3 regions of the Idiomarina loihiensis L2TR genome follow, and region 1 is predicted to be linked to each of the others. Evidence: predicted binding sites of a transcription regulator. Region 1 holds the regulator's gene; each other region holds the start of a gene.
The links. The regulator sigma-54, encoded in region 1, starts transcription at its own class of promoters, with help from an activator protein. The targets are predictions, from matches to a motif close to GTTGGCACGNNNNTNGNNT.

Region 1 (6,502 bases):
GTCATGACGGGTAATGCCAGACAGCTTAGGGGCTACGATTTGACTAATGGTTTCAAGTAGTCGCTTTTTACTTGCGCCCTCGACTGCACACTTGGTGCAGTCGGGGCTTAACAATTCACTCAGTTGCATGGATTAATGTTGTTTCATTTTCTCTTTGTGTTTAATCACCTGACGGTCCAGTTTATTAATTAAACCGTCGATGGCCGCGTACATATCTTCGTGTTTTGCGTCGGCGAAAAGCTCACCGCCATTCACGTGCAGCGTAGCTTCCGCTTTTTGAATCGTTTTTTCAACATTTAGGATGACGTGAACATTAGTTATATGGTCAAAATGTCTTTCCAGCTTGGCAAATTTTGTGTCCACGTAGTCACGCAGAGCTTCGGTAATATCGATGTGATGACCGGTCAAATTAATTTGCATAACGTCTTCCTTCTGCAGTTAACAAAGTTACAAAAGACTTTTGCGTTGGCTCGATGATGGAATGTTTAACGATTCCCGATACTTCGCAATTGTCCTTCTTGCTACTTGGATACCTTGTTCGGCTATCAGTTCAGCAATCTTACTGTCACTTAACGGTTTACTGCGATTTTCAGCAGCGACCATCTTCTTAATTAAAGCACGTATTGCCGTGCTTGAACACTCGCCACCGCCCTCTGTACTGACATGACTTGAGAAAAAATATTTCAACTCAAATACGCCACTTGGGCAGTGTAAGTATTTTTGTGTCGTTACGCGTGAAATTGTGCTTTCATGCATATCCACGGCTTCAGCAACATCGTTCAGAACCATTGGCTTCATAGCTTCTTCACCATGCTCAAAAAAGCCCTGCTGGCGCTGTACTATGCAATTGGCCACTTTCAGCAGCGTATCGTTTCTGCTCTCCAGGCTTTTTATGAACCAGCGCGCTTCTTGCGTATGGTTTTTTATGTACTGGCTGTCGGCTACTGACTTTGTTGCTTTACTCAAGGCCGCGTATTCTTCGTTCACTTTTAGTTTAGGTACGCTGTCCGGGTTTAATTCGACCATCCAACGACCATTTTTTTTAGTAACGGCCACATCGGGAATAACATATTCAACGGGTTGCTGCGCAACTTGCTCGCCCGGGTGCGGGTGCAACTGTTGAATTAACCGCATAGTCTGACGTAAATCGTCTTCCGATAGCTTCAGTTTACGCTGAATGGTGCGAAAATCGCGACTGCCAAGTAAGTCCATATGTTCAGTCACTAAGCATAGAGCAACCTGCTTGTATTCAGTGTCGTCGCTTAGTTGACGTAATTGAATGGCAAGGCATTCACTGACGCTGCGTGCGCCGACACCAATTGGGTCGAAATGCTGAATACGCTTAAGCACCATGCAGACTTCTTCTACTTCCACTTCGGGTAGGCGCACAGCTTCGATAATTTCATTAACATCAACCATTAGATAGCCATTGTCGTCTATGGCTTCAATAATGGCTTCAGCTATGGCGGTGTCTTCTTCCGAAAAATGAGAAAGTTGCATTTGCCAAAGCAGGTGATCCTGCAAAGACTCGCTGGTAGAGCCCTGATAGACTTCAAAGTCGCCGTCGAAGGATTTACCCGAAGAAGCCGCACCGTTGGCCGGGGTATGACTGGAGTAGGTGTCGTCCCAACTGCTGTCGACCGGCAGCTCGTCAGGCATTTCCTGAGTTTTTATAACGTCGGATGTTTCCCGCTGACTGTCGTCTCTTTCTTCAATATTGCGAGTTTCGGGTTGATCCGCGTCGTTACTCGTTTCGCCTTCAACCTCCAGCAGCGGGTTGCTGTCTAATGCATCCTGAATTTCTGACTGAAGATCGAGCGAGGAAAGCTGCAGCAGGCGGATGGCCTGTTGGAGTTGTGGCGTCATGGTCAGGTGCTGACCAATTTTTAGCTGCAGACTTTGCTTCATAATGACTGTCCCGGTATCACGTTATAGGGTGAACTGCTCACCGAGGTAAACGTCTCTAACCTGTTGATTCGATAATATACTTTCTGCATCCCCACTGGCAATAAGCTCACCATGACTGACAATGTAAGCGTGTTCACAAACAGACAATGTCTCGCGCACATTGTGGTCGGTAATAAGTACACCAATACCACGTTGCTTTAAATGTTCAACAATCTTTTTAATATCAATAACCGAAATAGGGTCAACTCCGGCAAAAGGCTCGTCCAGCAAAATAAACGTAGGCTCCGCTGCCAAGGCGCGGGCAATTTCAACCCGACGGCGCTCACCGCCTGAAAGACTCATGCCCTGGCTATTCGCTATGTGGCCTATATGAAACTCTTCGAGCAAAGCATCAAGCTGTTCTTCACGCTCATTGGTTGAAAGTTCTTTACGAGTTTCCAGAATAGCCATCAGATTATCGCGCACGGTCAATTTGCGAAAAATGGAAGCCTCTTGCGGCAAATACCCAATACCCCGGCGTGCCCGTTCATGCATTGGCAGTAATGTAAGGTCATTGTCATCCAGCAGAATTTGACCTTTATCGCTATTAACCAAACCGACTATCATATAGAAGGTTGTGGTTTTACCTGCCCCGTTGGGGCCCAGTAAACCAATAACCTGCCCCTGACTTACTTCCAGGCTAACGTCTTTAACGACTTGTCGGCTTTTGTAGCTTTTGGCTAAATGTTTGACTCGTAAAGTTGCCATATTAAGGGTTCTCGTTATTTTTTTCGTCGGTATCGGTTTTTGGTTTAGGCGTAAAAATAGTGATAACACGGCTGTCTTCTTCACCTGAACTGCTTGCCGTTACCGTTTGTTTATTCAAATCATAAGTAATCAAACTGCCGCTTGAGCTACTGCTACCTTGAGAGATGCGAGCGTCGCCACTAAGCTCCAGTCGCTGTTCCGACTGAAAATAGGTGATTTTTTTTGCTTCAGCGTTAATTTCATTGCCGTCGTCCAGCGTCTGGCTGTAAGTAGCAGGAGTGCCTTCTGCAATAAAAATATCTGCTTGCTCGGCGCTTTCGCTGGCGGATGCTTCTAGTCGATCGGCGCGGATTAATAAGGTGCCCTGACGAATAATAACGTTGTCCGTTAAAACCAGGCGGTTATTTTTAATATCAAGCTCTTCCTTACTCGACTCAACTTCCATGGGTTTACTAAAGTCAGACTTGCCCTGAGCCATAACCGCTGAGGGTATTAAGGCAACCAGGATGAGTTTACTCAGCAGGCTGGAAAATCGTTTTAACATGTCTTTTTAGCTCCATTCGTTCAGCTTTCAGATCCGCAGTCATACCGTTACCCCGAATTAATAGCCGTGGTCCGTGAATGCTTACAGGATGTTCTGTGCTCATTGACTCATTTTTTAAATCAACAATCAGGTACTCGGTTAACACTTGCTCGATGTGAGTATCCGGCTCTAAAGCAAGTATTTCAACATCATGCTCTAAAATCAGGGTTTGATCGTCGTAGAAAGTGCCTTGCGCGGCACTGACTTCCCAAAGCTCTTCGCCTTGTTCAGAAAAGACCGTGTAAACCGGACGCTTAAGTTCGGTCAGGCCAATTTGGTTATAGTGAGACATTTTCTCAGATTTTATCTTGTGAGCCAGTAAACCGTCACTTTCGAAAATACGCGTCTCCAGCCCAAAAGCGGTAAAATCGGGCTGCATAGTGCGTGTTGTCGCCGCGTTGTTACCATCAGCATCATCACTAAAAGGGCGCCAGACAAGCAATAGCCCGGCACCGAATAATAAAATTAGAATGACAGTAACGCGTCGGCTCACACACTGGCTCCTGTAGCCAGGTGCAGTTGCCCTTGACTGAGCATGATTAAATCACAGACTTCGCGCACGGCACCATGTCCACCATGGCAGCGTGAAATATAATCGGCCTGTTGTTGTACCGATGCGTGAGCGTCCTGGACTGCAATCCCCAGACCCGCCGCTTTAATTAAAGCTAAATCGGGGGTGTCGTCTCCAACATAAGCAACTTGCTCCGCGCTAAGGCCTAACTTCGTTAGTAGCTCATCGAAAGCGGCTGTTTTATCGTTCTGTCCCTGATAAATAAAGCCGACATCTAAATGTTCCATACGGTGTTCAACAATGCGTGACGTTCGTCCGGTAATGACTGCCGTTTCAACACCTGATTTTTTCAGTGCTTTCATGCCAAAGCCATCCCGGGTGTGAAACGCTTTCAGTTCCTCACCATCATTGCCTAAGTATATGCGACCGTCGGAAAACACCCCGTCGACATCCAGAACCAGTAGCTTTATTTCGGAAAAACGTTTAAACAGGCTTTTTTCAATGTCGCCGTACCAGGTATTAATACATTCCATCAGAGCACTCCCGCCTGAAGTAAGTCATGCATGTTCATTGCGCCACAAGGCTGTCCATCGTCGTTGGTAATTATCAGCCCATTTATTTTTCGGTCCTGCATGAGTTTTAATGCCTCAGCGGCCAGCATGTCCTCGTTCGCAGTAATACAGGAGCGGGTCATAACTTCAGCTATCGGAGTTTTATGGACATCGATTCGGTTATCCAGAATGCGACGTAAGTCACCGTCTGTAAAAATGCCGGCGAGACGTTGGTTTTCATCAACTATCGCGGTCATACCCAAGCCTTTACGCGACATTTCCAGTAACGCATCACTAATAATAGCGTCGGCTGGAATAACCGGAACACGCTCGCCAGTGTGCATCACGTCATGCAGCCGCAATAGCAGGCGTTTACCCAGCGAGCCGCCGGGGTGTGATAGTGCAAAGTCGTCGGCGGTGAAGCCGCGGGCATTGAGCAGAGCAACCGCCATCGCATCGCCCATGACAAGAGTTGCTGTTGTAGAAGCCGTGGGGGCTAACCCGAGCGGACAGGCCTCTTGTTCAACTGCGATACAAACATGAGTATCAGCCAGTCGGGCAAGAGTGGAGCCTGGTTTGCCAGTCATTGAAATTAAGGGCACGCCCAGACGTTTAATGACCGGAATAATATTCAGCACTTCGGCCGTTTCGCCACTGTTAGATATCGCAATGACCACATCCTGAGCCGCAACCATGCCTAAATCTCCGTGGCTGGCTTCGCCCGGATGTACAAAAAACGCTGGTGTGCCGGTTGAGGCAAGTGTGGCAGCTATTTTCCCGCCAATATGACCGGATTTACCCATGCCGGTGACAATAACGCGGCCTTTGCAATTAAACAGAGTTTGGCAGGCGGCATCGAAATTATCATCCAAATATTGATACAGGCCTTCAATCGCCTTCTTTTCGATATCCAGTACTTGTTCGCCCAGTAGCCGAAAGTTCTGGGTGACTTGTTTCATGGTCATGCCTCTGGCGTTGTACTTTTGCCCTGTATAATACGTCATTCGGTACAACTCTGCCTACCGTACACAGGTAAATCTTGTATTTTATTACAAAAATAATTACTATACCAACCAGACGGTTGATAAAGTAAGTGTAGGTAAAGTGAATACACCATGGTAGAGAAAAAAGGCGCAGGGCGACCCAGCAACAGAGACGTCATTCTGGATGCCGCAGATCAATTGGTCGCTGCCGAGGGTGCAGGGCACCTTACATTTGACGCCTTGAGCCAGACAACGGGCATCAGCAAAGGTGGTTTGCTTTATCATTTCAAGAGCAAAGATTGTTTGCTGCAGGCTATGTTAAAACGCCGTGTCGAACGTTATGAAAAACTTCGTGAGCAATATCATCACCAGTTTGCCGATGACCCAAAAGGCGAATTAAAAAGTATTTTACTAGCAGCGCTTGATACGGACGCTGAATGTTCTCGGCTAGGCAGTGGAATGCTGGCTGCCGCTGCGACTAACCCGGAGTTGTTGGGCCCTTTAAAAGAGCATATAGCACTGACTTTACAGCGGTTGGAACGTATTGCCGGAAGCAAAGTTGGGAAAACTCTGTTTTACGCGGTTCATGGTGCTCGCTTGTTTGAGCAACTCAACTTGTGTGACGCCTGCGTGCATGAACGTGAAGATTTTGCACAATATTTACTGAAGCTTGTCGATGAATTGACAGAAATAGAATCAATTCGCTGATAAAATTTGCAACACTTTTTCGGTATCAGACTATACCGACAGTCGTTAGAATAAAGGCTGATAAACTCGTAACAGGAAACTGTCGTGACAAACTTGGTAGAACTTAAAGATCTGACTTTTGCGCATGGAAGCCATCGGGTCTATGACGGCCTGTCGTTAGATGTTCCGAAAGGCAAAATGGTTGCTGTCATGGGGCCTAGTGGCATTGGTAAAACGACGCTGTTGCGCCTTATCGGTGGACAGCTTAAGCCTGACAGCGGCAGTATCAAAGTAGCCGGAGAGGAAGTCCCGCAGTTAAAACGCGACGCTTTGTATCAATTACGCAAGCGCATGAGCATGCTGTTTCAAAGTGGTGCGTTGTTCACCGACATGTCGGTATACGAGAACGTCGCCTTTCCACTGCGCGAGCACACCGACTTACCCGAAGAAATTATTCGCAGCGTGGTTTTAATGAAGCTTGAGGCCGTGGGTCTGCGTGGTGCGCGTCACCTTATGCCGTCAGAACTGTCTG
Region 2 (6,502 bases), 640 kb from region 1:
CGGTGCTGGATAAAATGCAGGATAACGTGCTTTATCTGAAACATAACCTGAATGCTAAGGCCATTGATGCTATTCGCGGTGAGTTTGGTAATCTGCAGAATGATATTTCCGCATTAATTAAAGACATGGAAGCGGCGGTAAGTGAGTCAAACCGCTTTATTGAAGCAATGAAGAGTTCTCAATCCGAATAATCAGGAGATAGTAATCGTATGACCGTTGTATTCATTGGTGGTAGCCGTCGTAAAGACTCGCTTAATGCCAAACTCAAACATCGTTTGGCTGAAGTTGCAGATAAGCATGGCATTCGACATGACATCGTTGATGCCGATGCGCTGGACGCGCCGATCTACCATGGCGACTTAGAGGCCGCAGATGGTGTTCCCGAGTCGATGAAAAAGTTGGCTGAAAAGATTCAGTCAGCCTCAAAAGTGGTTTTAGTCAGCCCTGAATATAATTCGTCGGTCTCTCCACTGATAAAAAATGCGATTGACTGGGTGTCGCGGGTTGAGACGCAGGCCTGGGCCGGTAAAACGGTATTATTGGCTGCTGCTTCACCCGGGGGGTTAGGGGGCATTCGGGGGCTAAGCCACTTGCGGGACATTCTTGGCAATGTGAAGGCATGGACTGCGCCGTTGTTTGCCTGCTGTCCGAATGCCAATGACGAAAGCATTGCGGCAATGGATGAAAGTTTTCTTAAGCAATTTTTAGAGCAAGGAGAGGCCAGCTAGTGATTGACTGGCAAGTTGTTCAGGAACTGGGTCCTTACTCATGGAATGGCATCGGCACTGCCCTGCTCTGTGGTGCCATTGTCGGGCTCGAGCGACAGGTTAGAGGCAAACCGGTTGGTATAAGGACCGCTGCACTTATCATCTTAGGTACCTATCTATTTTTAACTGGTGGCTCCTCGGTTGTCAGTCAGGGCGGCGATCCATCCCGCGTCATTGGACAAATTATTACCGGCATTGGCTTTCTTGGTGCAGGCGTTATGTTGGCTCGGGACGGTGTTGTAGTTGGTGTCACATCGGCGGCGACAATCTGGGCCCTGGCGGCAATTGGCATTGCAGTCGGTCTTGGTATGTACGGGGTTAGTATTGTGTTGTCGATGGTAATTGTTGGTGTATTGCTTGGTGTCGACTTACTGGAAGATACTTTTCAATCTTTGACCCGCGGCGTGCACCGAAAATACAATGGCTGGCGCCGCGGACGTGCAGACAGCAACGAGCCTTAGCGTGCTAACCCGTTAATATAGCTATCGATAGCCTGGTTGCCGTACTCCACTAAAGGAAAGTAATCCGGAGCAAGCAGCCAGTTATAAATAAGGCCGTCCACTAATGAAAACAAGCCAATAACCGCAACCCTGGGGCTAGCTTTTGAGGACAACTGACCTTTTTGGATAGCTGATTCAAACAACTTTTCGACTTCACAAATGCATTCGTTACGACCGCTAACATGCCGTAATTTTATAGGATTTACTTCGTCAATGTACTCGCACTTGTGAAGAAGGATGCTGGCAATAGAACGTACCTGGGGCTCATTTTGAACGCGAGCTAAAAATTCTTTAGAGCGGGCTTTTACTTCTTCTAAGGCATCGAATTCTAAACTCTCGGCTATTTGTTCCCGCATTTCATCGATCGGAAGAGAAATTCTTCCCATTAACGATTCAATGAGATCCATTTTATTTTCAAAATGGTGATAGATAGCACCGCGAGTGACACCCGCTTTTTCAGCCACTTGCATCATCGACGTTTGAGTCACACCATTCTCGCTGAATAAAGCCTCAGCAGCGTCTAATAACTTGGCGCGGGTCTCCATTGCGTCTTCTTTTGTGCGTCGAACCATGTTCGGCTCCTATTTCTTAACATCCGTTCATTATTATAGCGGCTTTTGCCTAATCATGCACCTATGTATGTATATTCTGATACAAGGTTTTTGAAACAAATAGGTAAAAGCGGTTGTGGAATGGACATTCGACCCTAATAATAAGGGTATACATTTAGTTAGAAAACGCTGAGGTGTGTGATGAAAAACGAACTTGATAACAAACTGATGTTGGATGCGTACGAAAAGATCCACACTCATGGCGAAGCTCGTCAGGGACGTCACTACTTGGACGGAATAGAAGCTTATACCGACCATGACGGTTATACCGTTTTTTTGGAAGGGCATGGTGTCACGCTAACCCTGCAGTTTCATAACTCATATAACTTAAAATACGACAATGAAAGACAGTATGACCAGTTTATAAGGGCACTCAAGAATATCAGTAAAGGTTATGAGACGCCGGGAATGGAACGAGGATGAGCAATCAGCATAAAGTCTATACCGTAAAGGAAGAGGTGGCTCATGCATTAACTCATGGCATTGGTGCCGTTTTAAGTATTGTTGCTTTAGTTTTCATGTTGATTTGGGCGGCGGCTTACGGTGATGGTTGGCATGTTGTTGCTGCGAGTATCTACGGTGCTAGTCTTATTCTGCTTTATACCGCTTCAACGCTTTATCATGCGTTTCCCTGGCCAAAAATGAAAGCGGTGTTTCAACAGCTTGATCATGCCGCTATTTACATTTTAATTGCTGGTACTTATACGCCATTTGCTTTAATCAATTTAAGAGATGCCTGGGGCTGGACCTTATTGGGCGTGGCTTGGGGAATTGCTTTGGTGGGTGTCGTGCTTGAGCTGACGCTGAAAAAGCGAATTGCCTGGCTGTCGCTTACTCTCTACCTTGGAATGGGCTGGATGGCGATTATTGCGATTAACCCGATGATTGATAATGTGGATGCAGGTGGCTTGATGTTGCTTGTCGCCGGCGGTTTAGCTTATACGCTGGGTGTTATCTTTTATGTCTGGAAATCTCTGCCTTATCATCATGCCATCTGGCATTTGTTTGTATTGGCGGGCAGCGTCTTCCATTTCTTCTCGATTTTCTACTTTGTATTGCCGCAACCGGAGTTGCTGAGTGCGAACTAGCTGATAAGCTGAATTTTGGTTATAAAAAACGCCCGCTAAAGTAGCGGGCGTCTTTTTATAACAGCTCTGCAAATCTTAACCGTTCTTCGGCTCACGACCTAAACGTTTACGATCGTTTTCTGTCAGTGCGCGTTTACGAATACGAATAGACTCAGGTGTCACTTCGACCAGTTCATCGTCATTGATGAATTCCAGTGCTTGCTCCAACGTTAAACGAATTGGTGTACTTAAGGTCTGTGCTTCGTCAGTACCAGAAGCGCGTACGTTAGTCAGCTGTTTACCTTTCAGGCAGTTTACTGTCAGGTCGTTTGAACGGTTATGAATACCGATGATCTGGCCTTCATAAACTTCATCACCGTGTGATGCAAATAACTTACCGCGCTCCTGCAGGTTAAACAGTGAGTAAGTCAGAGCTTTACCCTGAGCATTTGAAATCAGTACACCGTTACTACGCTGACCGATGGTTCCGCCTTTGTGCGGACCGTAGTGGTCAAACGTATGGTACATAAGGCCAGTACCTGAAGTCAGTGTCATGAATTCTGTCTGGAAGCCAATCAAACCACGGCTTGGTACTTCAAAATCAACGCGAACGCGACCTTTACCGTCTGGTGTCATGTTGGTCATTTCGGCTTTACGCAAGCCTAATTTTTCCATAACCGCACCTTGATGCTGCTCTTCAATATCAACCGTCATGGTTTCATAAGGTTCCATTTTCTTACCATCTTCGTACTTGATGATAACTTCTGGACGAGAAACGGCTAATTCAAAACCTTCACGACGCATGTTTTCAATAAGAACACCTAAGTGAAGCTCACCACGGCCAGATACGCGGAAACGATCCGGGTTGTCAGTTTCTTCAACACGTAAAGCTACGTTATGAACCAACTCTTGTTGCAAACGTTCAAGAATTTGACGAGAAGTAACAAACTTTCCTTCTTTACCTGCGAAAGGTGAGGTGTTTACCTGGAAGGTCATAGTTACTGTTGGCTCGTCAACGGTCAGTGGCTTCATAGCTTCAGCTTTACCAACTGCACACACGGTGTCGGAGATTTTTAGCTCGCCCAGACCGGTAATGGCGCAGATGTCGCCTGCTGCAGCTTTGTCCGCTTCAATGCGGTCAAGACCCAGGTAGCTAAAGACTTTACCAATTTTTCCGTTACGTTCTTTGCCGTCGGCACCAACAATAGTCACTTGCTGGTTCACTTTAACGCTACCGCGGGTAACGCGACCAATACCAATAACGCCTAAGTAGCTCGAGTAATCAAGCTGTGACACCTGCATTTGCAGGTCGCTTTCAGGGTCAGCATCGGGATGGCTTACCTTACTAACGATAGTTTCGAACAATGGCGTCATGTCGCCGTCTTGATCTTCTATGTCTAATGATGCCCAGCCGTTAAGCGCTGATGCGTAAACTACCGGAAAGTCCAGCTGTTCGTCAGTAGCGCCCAGGTTATCAAATAAGTCGAATACCTGATCCATCACCCAGTCAGGGCGTGCACCAGGACGGTCAACTTTGTTAATAACAAGAATAGGGTTCAAACCATGAGAGAAAGCTTTCTGCGTGACAAATCGAGTTTGAGGCATAGGACCGTCAACGGCATCAACCACTAACAATACGGAGTCTGCCATAGAAAGTACGCGTTCAACTTCGCCACCGAAATCGGCGTGTCCCGGAGTATCCAGAATGTTGATGCGGTAATCTTGCCAGTTAACCGCGGTGTTTTTGGCGAGGATAGTAATACCACGTTCTTTTTCAAGATCGTTGGAATCCATAATACGGTCTTCTATTTCGCCACGGCTTTCTAAAGTGCCAGATTGTTGCAACAACTTGTCGACTAGGGTGGTTTTACCATGGTCAACGTGCGCGATAATCGCGATGTTGCGTAATTTTTCTATATCAAATACCTGAATTGTCATTAAGAACTGCCTGTAGTTGTCCGGGAATGAAACCCGTCCAAGGGGTTTTGTGAAAAATAGCGGCGTATTCTACCTTTTTGAGTTGGATTAAGAAAGACCTGATTGTTTTTTGTTCGTTATATTTTTATGACGTTATCTTAGAATGTTACTTTTGCACCAATTTTGTGCGTTATGCGCTATACTGGTGCGTATTAATTTACGCATTATAGTGCTAAATGAACTAACTTTATGAATATAAACAAAAAAGTCAGTTGGCACAGGCTTTGCTATACTCAAGCTGTATTTTTAGACGCTGTCTACGGAGGACAACATGTCAGCTAATAAGATTTTCGATACCATCAAAGAACACGACGTAAAATTCGTCGATTTACGCTTTACCGATACTAAAGGTAAAGAGCAACACGTCACTATTCCGGTGTCGCAAATCGATGAAGACTTCTTTGAAGAAGGTAAAATGTTTGATGGTTCATCTATTTCCGGCTGGAAAGGCATTAACGAATCAGACATGGTACTGATGCCAGACAACGAGTCTGCGGTGATTGATCCCTTTACTGATGAAGTCACATTGAATGTACGTTGTGACATTCTTGAGCCGGAAACTATGCAGGGCTATAGCCGTGACCCTCGTTCAATTGCAAAGCGTGCGGAAGATTTCCTGCGCTCATCAGGCATTGCAGACGACGCTTACTTCGGTCCGGAACCTGAGTTCTTCCTGTTCAACGACGTACGTTTCCACACAGACATGAGTGGTTCGTTCTACAAGATTGACGCGGAAGAAGCGAAGTGGAACTCAGGCCGTGAATATTCAGAAGGTAACCTGGCTCACCGTCCTGGAGTAAAAGGCGGCTACTTCCCGGTACCTCCGGTAGACTCAGCGCACGACATTCGTGGCACCATGAGCTTAGTAATGGAAGACATGGGTATGGTTGTTGAAGCCCATCACCACGAAGTAGCAACAGCAGGTCAGAACGAAGTGGCTACACGCTTCAATACTCTGACTAAGAAAGCTGATGAACTGCAGGTTTATAAGTATGTGGTGCATAACGTCGCGCACTCTTACGGCATGACCGCAACCTTTATGCCGAAGCCACTGGTTGGCGATAACGGCTCTGGCATGCACGTGCATATGTCACTGAACAAAGGCGGCGAAAACTTATTTGCCGGCGACCAGTACGCAGGCTTGAGCGAAACCGCGCTGTTCTATATTGGCGGTATTATTAAGCACGCACGTGCCATTAACGCTTTTGCGAACGCCTCTACTAACTCGTACAAGCGTCTGGTTCCTGGTTTTGAAGCACCGGTGATGCTGGCTTATTCCGCCCGTAACCGTTCGGCTTCTATCCGTATTCCATTGGTTTCCAGCGCGAAAGGTCGCCGTATTGAAGTGCGCTTCCCTGACCCAAGTGCGAACCCGTACCTGGCCTTTACTGCGCTGTTAATGGCTGGCCTTGACGGTATCCGTAACAAGATCCACCCTGGCGATGCCATGGACAAAGATTTATACAATCTGCCTCCTGAAGAAGCGAAAGACATTCCGACCGTTTGTCACTCACTGGAAATGGCTCTGGACGCGCTGGATAAAGACCGCGACTTCCTTAAGCAAGGCGGCGTTATGGACG
Region 3 (6,502 bases), 810 kb from region 1:
CGTATTACCGGCGTTGAAAATACTGGTCGCATAAACGTCAGCGAATTCCGCACGCGACTGTTTAAAGCCGGACGTTTTTACGTTTGAAATATTATTAGCGGTTACATCTAGATCTTTCTGAGATGCGTTGATACCGCTGAGTGCAATTTTAAATGACATAAGTCACCTCTCTTGTTAGCTAATTTCAGTTACATCAGAAAGCTTGATGCCACCTAATCCTTTAAGATTCAAAACCACACCGCGGTCACCGCCGGTGCTGACACTTTGTACACGAGCGTGCATCTGTATAGGCAATTCTTCAGTTTTGCCACCAACTTGAGCATTCACCGAGAACGAATAATTACCAGCAGGCGCTTCGTCGCCGTTAGCCATTTTTCCATCCCACTCAAACTCTTTCGTGCCCTGGGGCATATCGCCAATCTCAATGGTCTTGACCGTAGCACCGGTTGAGTCCTTGATATTAATCTTCACGTTTTGTGCAGACTGGGGGGTTGCAATCATGCCTGTTACGCCGGCTCCGGTTTCCAGGTTAGCCTGGTCAGTCGGTACCAACACTTTACGCCCGACCATAGTTGACGCTTGCAACGCCTGATTTGACGTCATATCACTGGCGAACTGGTCAAAACGCTCTGAAAGCCCGGTTATTCCCTCTGCCATAGTAAAGTTGGTCATCTGAGCAATCATCTGGTCATTTTCGACCGGCTTAGACGGGTCCTGCATGCTAAGCTGCTCGGTTAACAGCCTGAAAAAATCTTCCTGCTCAAGCTTGCTCCGCTCATCTGGATCAGCATATCTGGCATCGTCTTCCTTCTTCCATTTCATATCATCTATATAGGAATTACTGCTTACGCCTTCCATTTGTTATCTCCTGCTTATCCTTGACCCAGACGTAATAAACGCTGTGTCATTGTTTTGGCAGTGTCCGCTACCTGCACGTTGGTCTGGTAGGAACGCGAAGCCGAAATCATATTGGCCATCTCTTCCATGGTGTTGACGTTGGGGCGGTAGATATAACCGCTTTCGTCCGCCATGGGATGGTTTGGTGCATATTCAATTTGCAGTGGGTCCTGGCTTTCCACTATTCCCATAACTTTAACACCCGCTTCCTGACCCGCCTGAGTCTGGTTCGTCAGGCTGTTGCCCTTGTAATTGCCGCTGGCATCGGCTAACGCGGTCGCAAAAACTGGGTTTCTGGCTCTGTAAGTTTCATCAATACTGCTGCTAATTGAGTTAGCGTTTGCCAGGTTACTGGCCGTTGTATTCAGCCGTACAGACTGCGCACTCATGGCAGAACCGGTCACATTAAAAATATTAAACAGACTCATGACTTATTATCTCCCTTGTCCGCCCAGGGCTTTCTTCACACCGCTGATGCGGCCGTCAAGAAAGTTCATGGTCATTTCATACTCCAATGCATTTTGGGCATACAAGTTTTGTTCCAACTGCACATCAACGGTGTTGCCGTCGCCGGTATCCGGTTGAGATGGAGTGCGGAACTTCTCGGTTCCCTGGGGTTTTACTTCAACGCTGAAATGCTGTTCGTGAGTACGCGCCATTTTGTGGTTTTCCATACCGCGTTGCGCTTGCTGCAACGCTTGCTGGAAGTCCAGGCCTTTGGCTTTATAGCCGGGGGTATCGGCATTGGCAATATTGTTGGCAATAAGCTCCGCCCGCTGAGTGCGTACACCCAGCGTGTGTTGCTGTATTCCCATAAGCTTGTCCATGGAAAGTGCCATATTTTTGTCTCCACAGTGTTCGATAGTGAAGACAATGCAGGAAGTGTGCCAATTTAAAGAGGGGTTATTACTTTTTCAGGCGGATATTTCCTGTAGGAAACTATTTTCTTCGGTAAATGATACCTGGCTGGCAGCGGATCATCTCAAAATCCTCAGTAAGTCCGGAAATAGACTCAGAAGCACCAAGGAAAAGATAACCGCCGGGGTTCAGCGATTGCCGGAATTGGGCAATAATTTTCCGCTTTACTTCAGGGGCAAAGTAAATAAGGACATTGCGGCAAAAAATAACATCAAATTTGCCCAGCAGAGAATAGCTGTCCAGCAAGTTCAAATGACGGAAATGAATAAACTGTTTAAGCTCGTCTTTTACTCTCATGGAGCCGGCTTTCGTTTCGGCGTCCGTAAAAAACTTCTTTCGCCGTTCAGCCGACAAACCACGCGCAAGTGCCAGGCTATCGTACTCGCCAATGGCACACTGCTCGAGTACCTTATTGGAAATATCGGTTGCTGTTACTTTTATGCCAGCTCTTAGCCCACCCGGGTTCTTCGCCTTATACTCTAAGTACGTCATGGCAATAGAATAAGGCTCCTGCCCCGAGGAACAGGCGGCAGACCAAATCTTTAAAGGCCCGGCGTGATTTTTATATTCAGGGAGAATACGGTCATTCAAAATTTCAAACGGGTAAGTGTCACGAAACCATAAGGTTTCGTTGGTTGTCATGGCATCAATAACAGCCGCCCGCAAAGCCCGTTCACTTAGCTTCATTGAACGTTTTACAAGCTCCGCCAGCGAATCGATATTAAACCGGCCCATTAAAGGGCCTAACCGACTCTTCACCAGATACAGTTTACTCTCACCCAACACGATACCGCATTGATGCTCAAGGAACTGACGAAATTCCTGATACTCCGATAAACTTAATTCGCGATTTATCACGTTATATAAACAACTTCCGTTTCAGTTTCATTCGTTTCGTAGCCTGACGTTTAACGTCAGGTTCAATATTCTTACCCGGCACCTAAGTTTGCTACGAGACCGTAGCCTGACGTTCACGTCAGGTCGAATATCGCACCTGATGCAATAGCATCAGGCTACGCAATAACTTCTGTATTAAGCCATTTTTGTACGGCGGTCGCCAGTTCATCGGGATGAAACTTAGCAATAAAGTCATCGGCGCCCACTTTCTTCACCATAGCCTGATTGAATACACCACTCAATGATGTATGCAAAATAACATGGATATCACGTAAATCTGGGTCAGCTTTTAACTCGGCGGTAAGCGTATAACCGTCCATAACCGGCATTTCTACATCGGAGACCAAAACGGGCACATGAGGATGCACTAAGCCCCCCACTTCCTTGGCTTTATCTTTTAAGTAATCTAACGCTTCTTTACCGTTCTTTTTAACTTCGAGCGTAATACCCAAAGACTGCAATGCACGTTTTATCTGGTTACGGGCAACCGAAGAGTCATCCGTAATCAAAATGGTTAAATCTTCTTTTGCAACATTGATAGGTGCATTCGCAACTTCTTCGCTGACATCCATATTAGCCGGCATAATATCAGCTAAAATGCGTTCCACATCAATAATTTCAATTAATTCATCTTCCACTTTGGTCACCGCGGTAAGATACGCATCTCTTCCGGTACCTTTGGGCGGCGGCATCACATCTTCCCAGTTGATGTTAATGATGCGATCAACCCCTTCAACCAAAAAGCCCTGAATGGTTCGGTTGTACTCAGCAATAATGACGAAACGATTCTGAATATCGGTTAGCGCCCGACCACCGGTCGCCATACTCAAGTCAATAATAGATATAGCCTGACCACGGATGTGCGCAATGCCACGAACCAGAGGGTTACGATTAGGCATTGCGGTAAGTTTAGGGCATGGCAATACTTCGCGTACTTTAAATACGTTAATGCCGAAGCGTTGTTTCCCATTTAGGTGAAACATTAATAGTTCCAGCCGGTTTTGACCGACCATTTGTGTGCGTTGATTCACTGAATCGAGAATGCTAGCCATTGTTCACTCCTGTTATGTGGCAGGCTACTTCTACTTCGGCACGGTATTTGCTTACATCTACATTAACCATACTGAAACCATCGAACTGCCGATCTTTTGACGTTATACCGTTTTTTTCGGCACTCGAACAGATAACCTTAACGGATAACATCAGGAATTTTTATGATAGTACGTAAATCGCTGCTGATCAGTTCGATTTTTTTTATAACTTGTGGCATTAATTCCGTTAACGCAAAAACGAGCGGTTCAGATGAAAGTCTGCGCTTTAATTACAAAGCGTTACAGGAACTGGCTCACAATTATGTGGAACAACGGGTTTCAGCGCCGGATAATGGTCGTGTGGAAGTCGTTGCCAATAACCTCGACCCGCGCATGGCTCCCAAAATTTGTTCGCAGCCACCAAAAGTAGGCCTGGCAACTAACGCCAACCTCGACAGCTACACTACCATTGAAATTGAATGTGTAGGCAAAACTAACTGGCGCACCTATGTGCCTGTTCGAATTTATCGCTACAAAAATGTTGTTACCGCAGCCTCACCTATGGCTCCGGGTCAAATGATAAGCGAGAGTGATTTAGTGTTTTCCGAAGTTGACCTTAACCGGGTTCGCTCAAATGTGTTTACTGACATGACGGCTTTAGTTGGAGCCCGCATTAAAAAGCGCATTGCTGCAGGTCAGGCAATAAGTGCCAGCGATACATGTCTTGTATGTGAGGGGCAAAGCGTTACAATAGTTGCACAAGATAAAACGTTGCGAATTACTGCCGCCGGAAGAGCCCTGGCTGATGGTCTCAAAGGTGAATCGGTTGTTGTTGAGAACGCACGGTCGAACAAATCAATACAAGCGGTTGTCACAGGACTAAACGAAGTGACTGTTAATTTATAAAATGCTTAATCAGAACCTGACGTGAGCGTCAGGCTACGTACTAAAATTTTTATTAAAGTATTTTTAAGTGTGGTCGATAAGTAACCGAGACATATTATCTAGCGAGGCTAAAAACCATGTCAATTAACATTAACAATGCCGGGCTGAAAAATGCCAACATTGATAGCAAATCCAGCAACCGTCAAGTACAGAGCGATGCTCCGGCTAAGCCTGCTGCGGTTTCGCAAAAAGGTGGTGAGGCCGTTTCGTTAACCAGCGAAGCGCAACAACTGAGTGGCTTACAGGAAAAAGCAATGAACAGCAGCGGCATTGACCAGGCCAAAGTTGATAAAATTAAAGCCGACATTGAAAGCGGCTCGTACAAAATTAACGTTGAACAACTGGCCAATAAACTGGCTCAGTTTGAGTCTGACCTGTTCAGTAACGGCAGCAACGAATAATGACCGTGTTGGCGCCTGTTAACGATATATTACAGGATATGGCAGACTCGCTGGAAAACCTTGCGTTGTTACAACAACGTGAGCTTAATGCCATTGTCGAGCGCCAACACGCTGATGTTAATGCTATTGCCGACGCCAAAGAAAAAACGCTTATCCATATTAGCGAACTCGACCAGCAATTGGCTCAACACCCTGACAACGAACAGTTAAAAGACGACGCGGACTTAGCTGAAGCGGTTGCTGCTATTAAGGCCACCCTCTCTGACGTTCAGCATCAAAGTCAGGTTAATGAACGCGTGGTGCAGTCAACGCTAAACAGTATTGAGCAGTTAAAACAGTCCATTTTACAGTCCGCACGAAAAGATACCCTTACCTACAATAGTAAAGGTAAAATCCGTTAAAGATTTTGCCAGTCCAGCCGTTATAACCATAAGTACTTTGTTCAATCAGAGGTCGTTATGGCTAAGCATTTACTCTCTTTAGCTCTACTTGCATCTGCGCTGTTATTAAGCGGCTGTAGTGCTTACAACAAAATTGTGTACGATCAAAAGCACGTTGAATGGGAAACCCAAACCCCAAGTGAATTTCCAGTGCTGAATGCGGTTGGCTACGCCCCTATTGAAACTCAGCAAGGCGAAAATGCACAGCTAAAAGACTTAAACGCCATGCGCGCCTCTAAGTTAGCCGCTTACCGCGAGCTTGCTGAACAAGTCTATGGCCAACGCATCGCCGGTAGTAGCTCGGTGGAAGACTGGGCCTTAAACCGCGACAGTTTTCAGGCCTCTGTAGACGGAGTGATTCGTGGTGCAGAAGTGGTTAAGACCTATACTGTTGGAGACTACTACGCGACTGAGTTGCGTCTTGATTTCGAAAAGGTTCACCGCCTGTATCAAAGCACCAACCGTCAGCAGAAAGTGAAACGCGTTGTCTATTATTAAGCGCCACTTTTATTGAGTTAAACATGGCAGGGTTTTTGCAGTTAATTCCGATAGTAAAGTAACGACTAAAAACTGACACTTGGGATGCATTAACACCATGAACTGGAAAACCCTGCTACTTATCATCTCTGTTTTCTTTATTGCTATGCCAAGCGAAGCGCGTTGGGTGGAAGCTCAGGGCACTGCCCGCATTATTAATGGTGACACCAATGCCGCACGCGAAAAAGCCATCGAAAACGCCCTTCAGCAGGCATTGTTAACCTCTGGTGGTAACATCTCCAGTATTCAGCAAGTGGTTGACGGCGTTTTACAAAACACCGAAACCCAGTGGAATAGCCAGGGCAATGTTGACCAGGTGACCATAGTTCGCGAAGAAGTTCGCGACGACCGCGTTATTGTTCTGCTTCGTGCGGACATCTGGAACCGCGAAGGCGACTGCACCCGCAGCAGCTACAAAAACTCCGTGACCGTTGTT

Region 2: the regulator sigma-54 is predicted to act here: its motif matches at 5,134-5,152, upstream of glnA (glutamate--ammonia ligase).
Region 3: the regulator sigma-54 is predicted to act here: its motif matches at 1,771-1,789, upstream of flgB (flagellar basal body rod protein FlgB).

The regions. Positions count from the first base shown of each region.
Region 1 is NC_006512.1:414,439-420,940, forward strand. Features, by position in the region: gene ptsN (PTS IIA-like nitrogen regulatory protein PtsN) at 1-129, opposite strand, end outside; gene hpf (ribosome hibernation promoting factor) at 133-420, opposite strand; gene IL_RS02020 (RNA polymerase factor sigma-54) at 448-1,908, opposite strand; gene lptB (LPS export ABC transporter ATP-binding protein) at 1,930-2,655, opposite strand; gene lptA (lipopolysaccharide transport periplasmic protein LptA) at 2,657-3,199, opposite strand; gene lptC (LPS export ABC transporter periplasmic protein LptC) at 3,168-3,731, opposite strand; gene kdsC (3-deoxy-manno-octulosonate-8-phosphatase KdsC) at 3,728-4,282, opposite strand; gene IL_RS02045 (KpsF/GutQ family sugar-phosphate isomerase) at 4,282-5,259, opposite strand; gene IL_RS02050 (TetR/AcrR family transcriptional regulator) at 5,416-5,991, shown strand; gene IL_RS02055 (ATP-binding cassette domain-containing protein) at 6,076-6,502, shown strand, end outside.
Region 2 is NC_006512.1:2,610,750-2,617,251, reverse strand. Features, by position in the region: gene IL_RS12535 (DUF2959 domain-containing protein) at 1-191, shown strand, start outside; gene IL_RS12530 (NADPH-dependent FMN reductase) at 210-728, shown strand; gene IL_RS12525 (MgtC/SapB family protein) at 728-1,228, shown strand; gene IL_RS12520 (TetR family transcriptional regulator) at 1,225-1,839, opposite strand; gene IL_RS12515 (DUF3081 domain-containing protein) at 2,020-2,301, shown strand; gene trhA (PAQR family membrane homeostasis protein TrhA) at 2,298-2,966, shown strand; gene typA (translational GTPase TypA) at 3,042-4,883, opposite strand; gene glnA (glutamate--ammonia ligase) at 5,194-6,502, shown strand, end outside.
Region 3 is NC_006512.1:1,226,150-1,232,651, forward strand. Features, by position in the region: gene flgE (flagellar hook protein FlgE) at 1-159, opposite strand, end outside; gene flgD (flagellar hook assembly protein FlgD) at 175-858, opposite strand; gene flgC (flagellar basal body rod protein FlgC) at 873-1,325, opposite strand; gene flgB (flagellar basal body rod protein FlgB) at 1,332-1,736, opposite strand; gene IL_RS05880 (CheR family methyltransferase) at 1,837-2,673, opposite strand; gene IL_RS05885 (chemotaxis protein CheV) at 2,829-3,764, opposite strand; gene flgA (flagellar basal body P-ring formation chaperone FlgA) at 3,927-4,649, shown strand; gene flgM (flagellar biosynthesis anti-sigma factor FlgM) at 4,766-5,089, shown strand; gene flgN (flagellar export chaperone FlgN) at 5,089-5,490, shown strand; gene IL_RS05905 (LPP20 family lipoprotein) at 5,548-6,027, shown strand; gene IL_RS05910 (flagellar assembly protein FlgT) at 6,125-6,502, shown strand, end outside.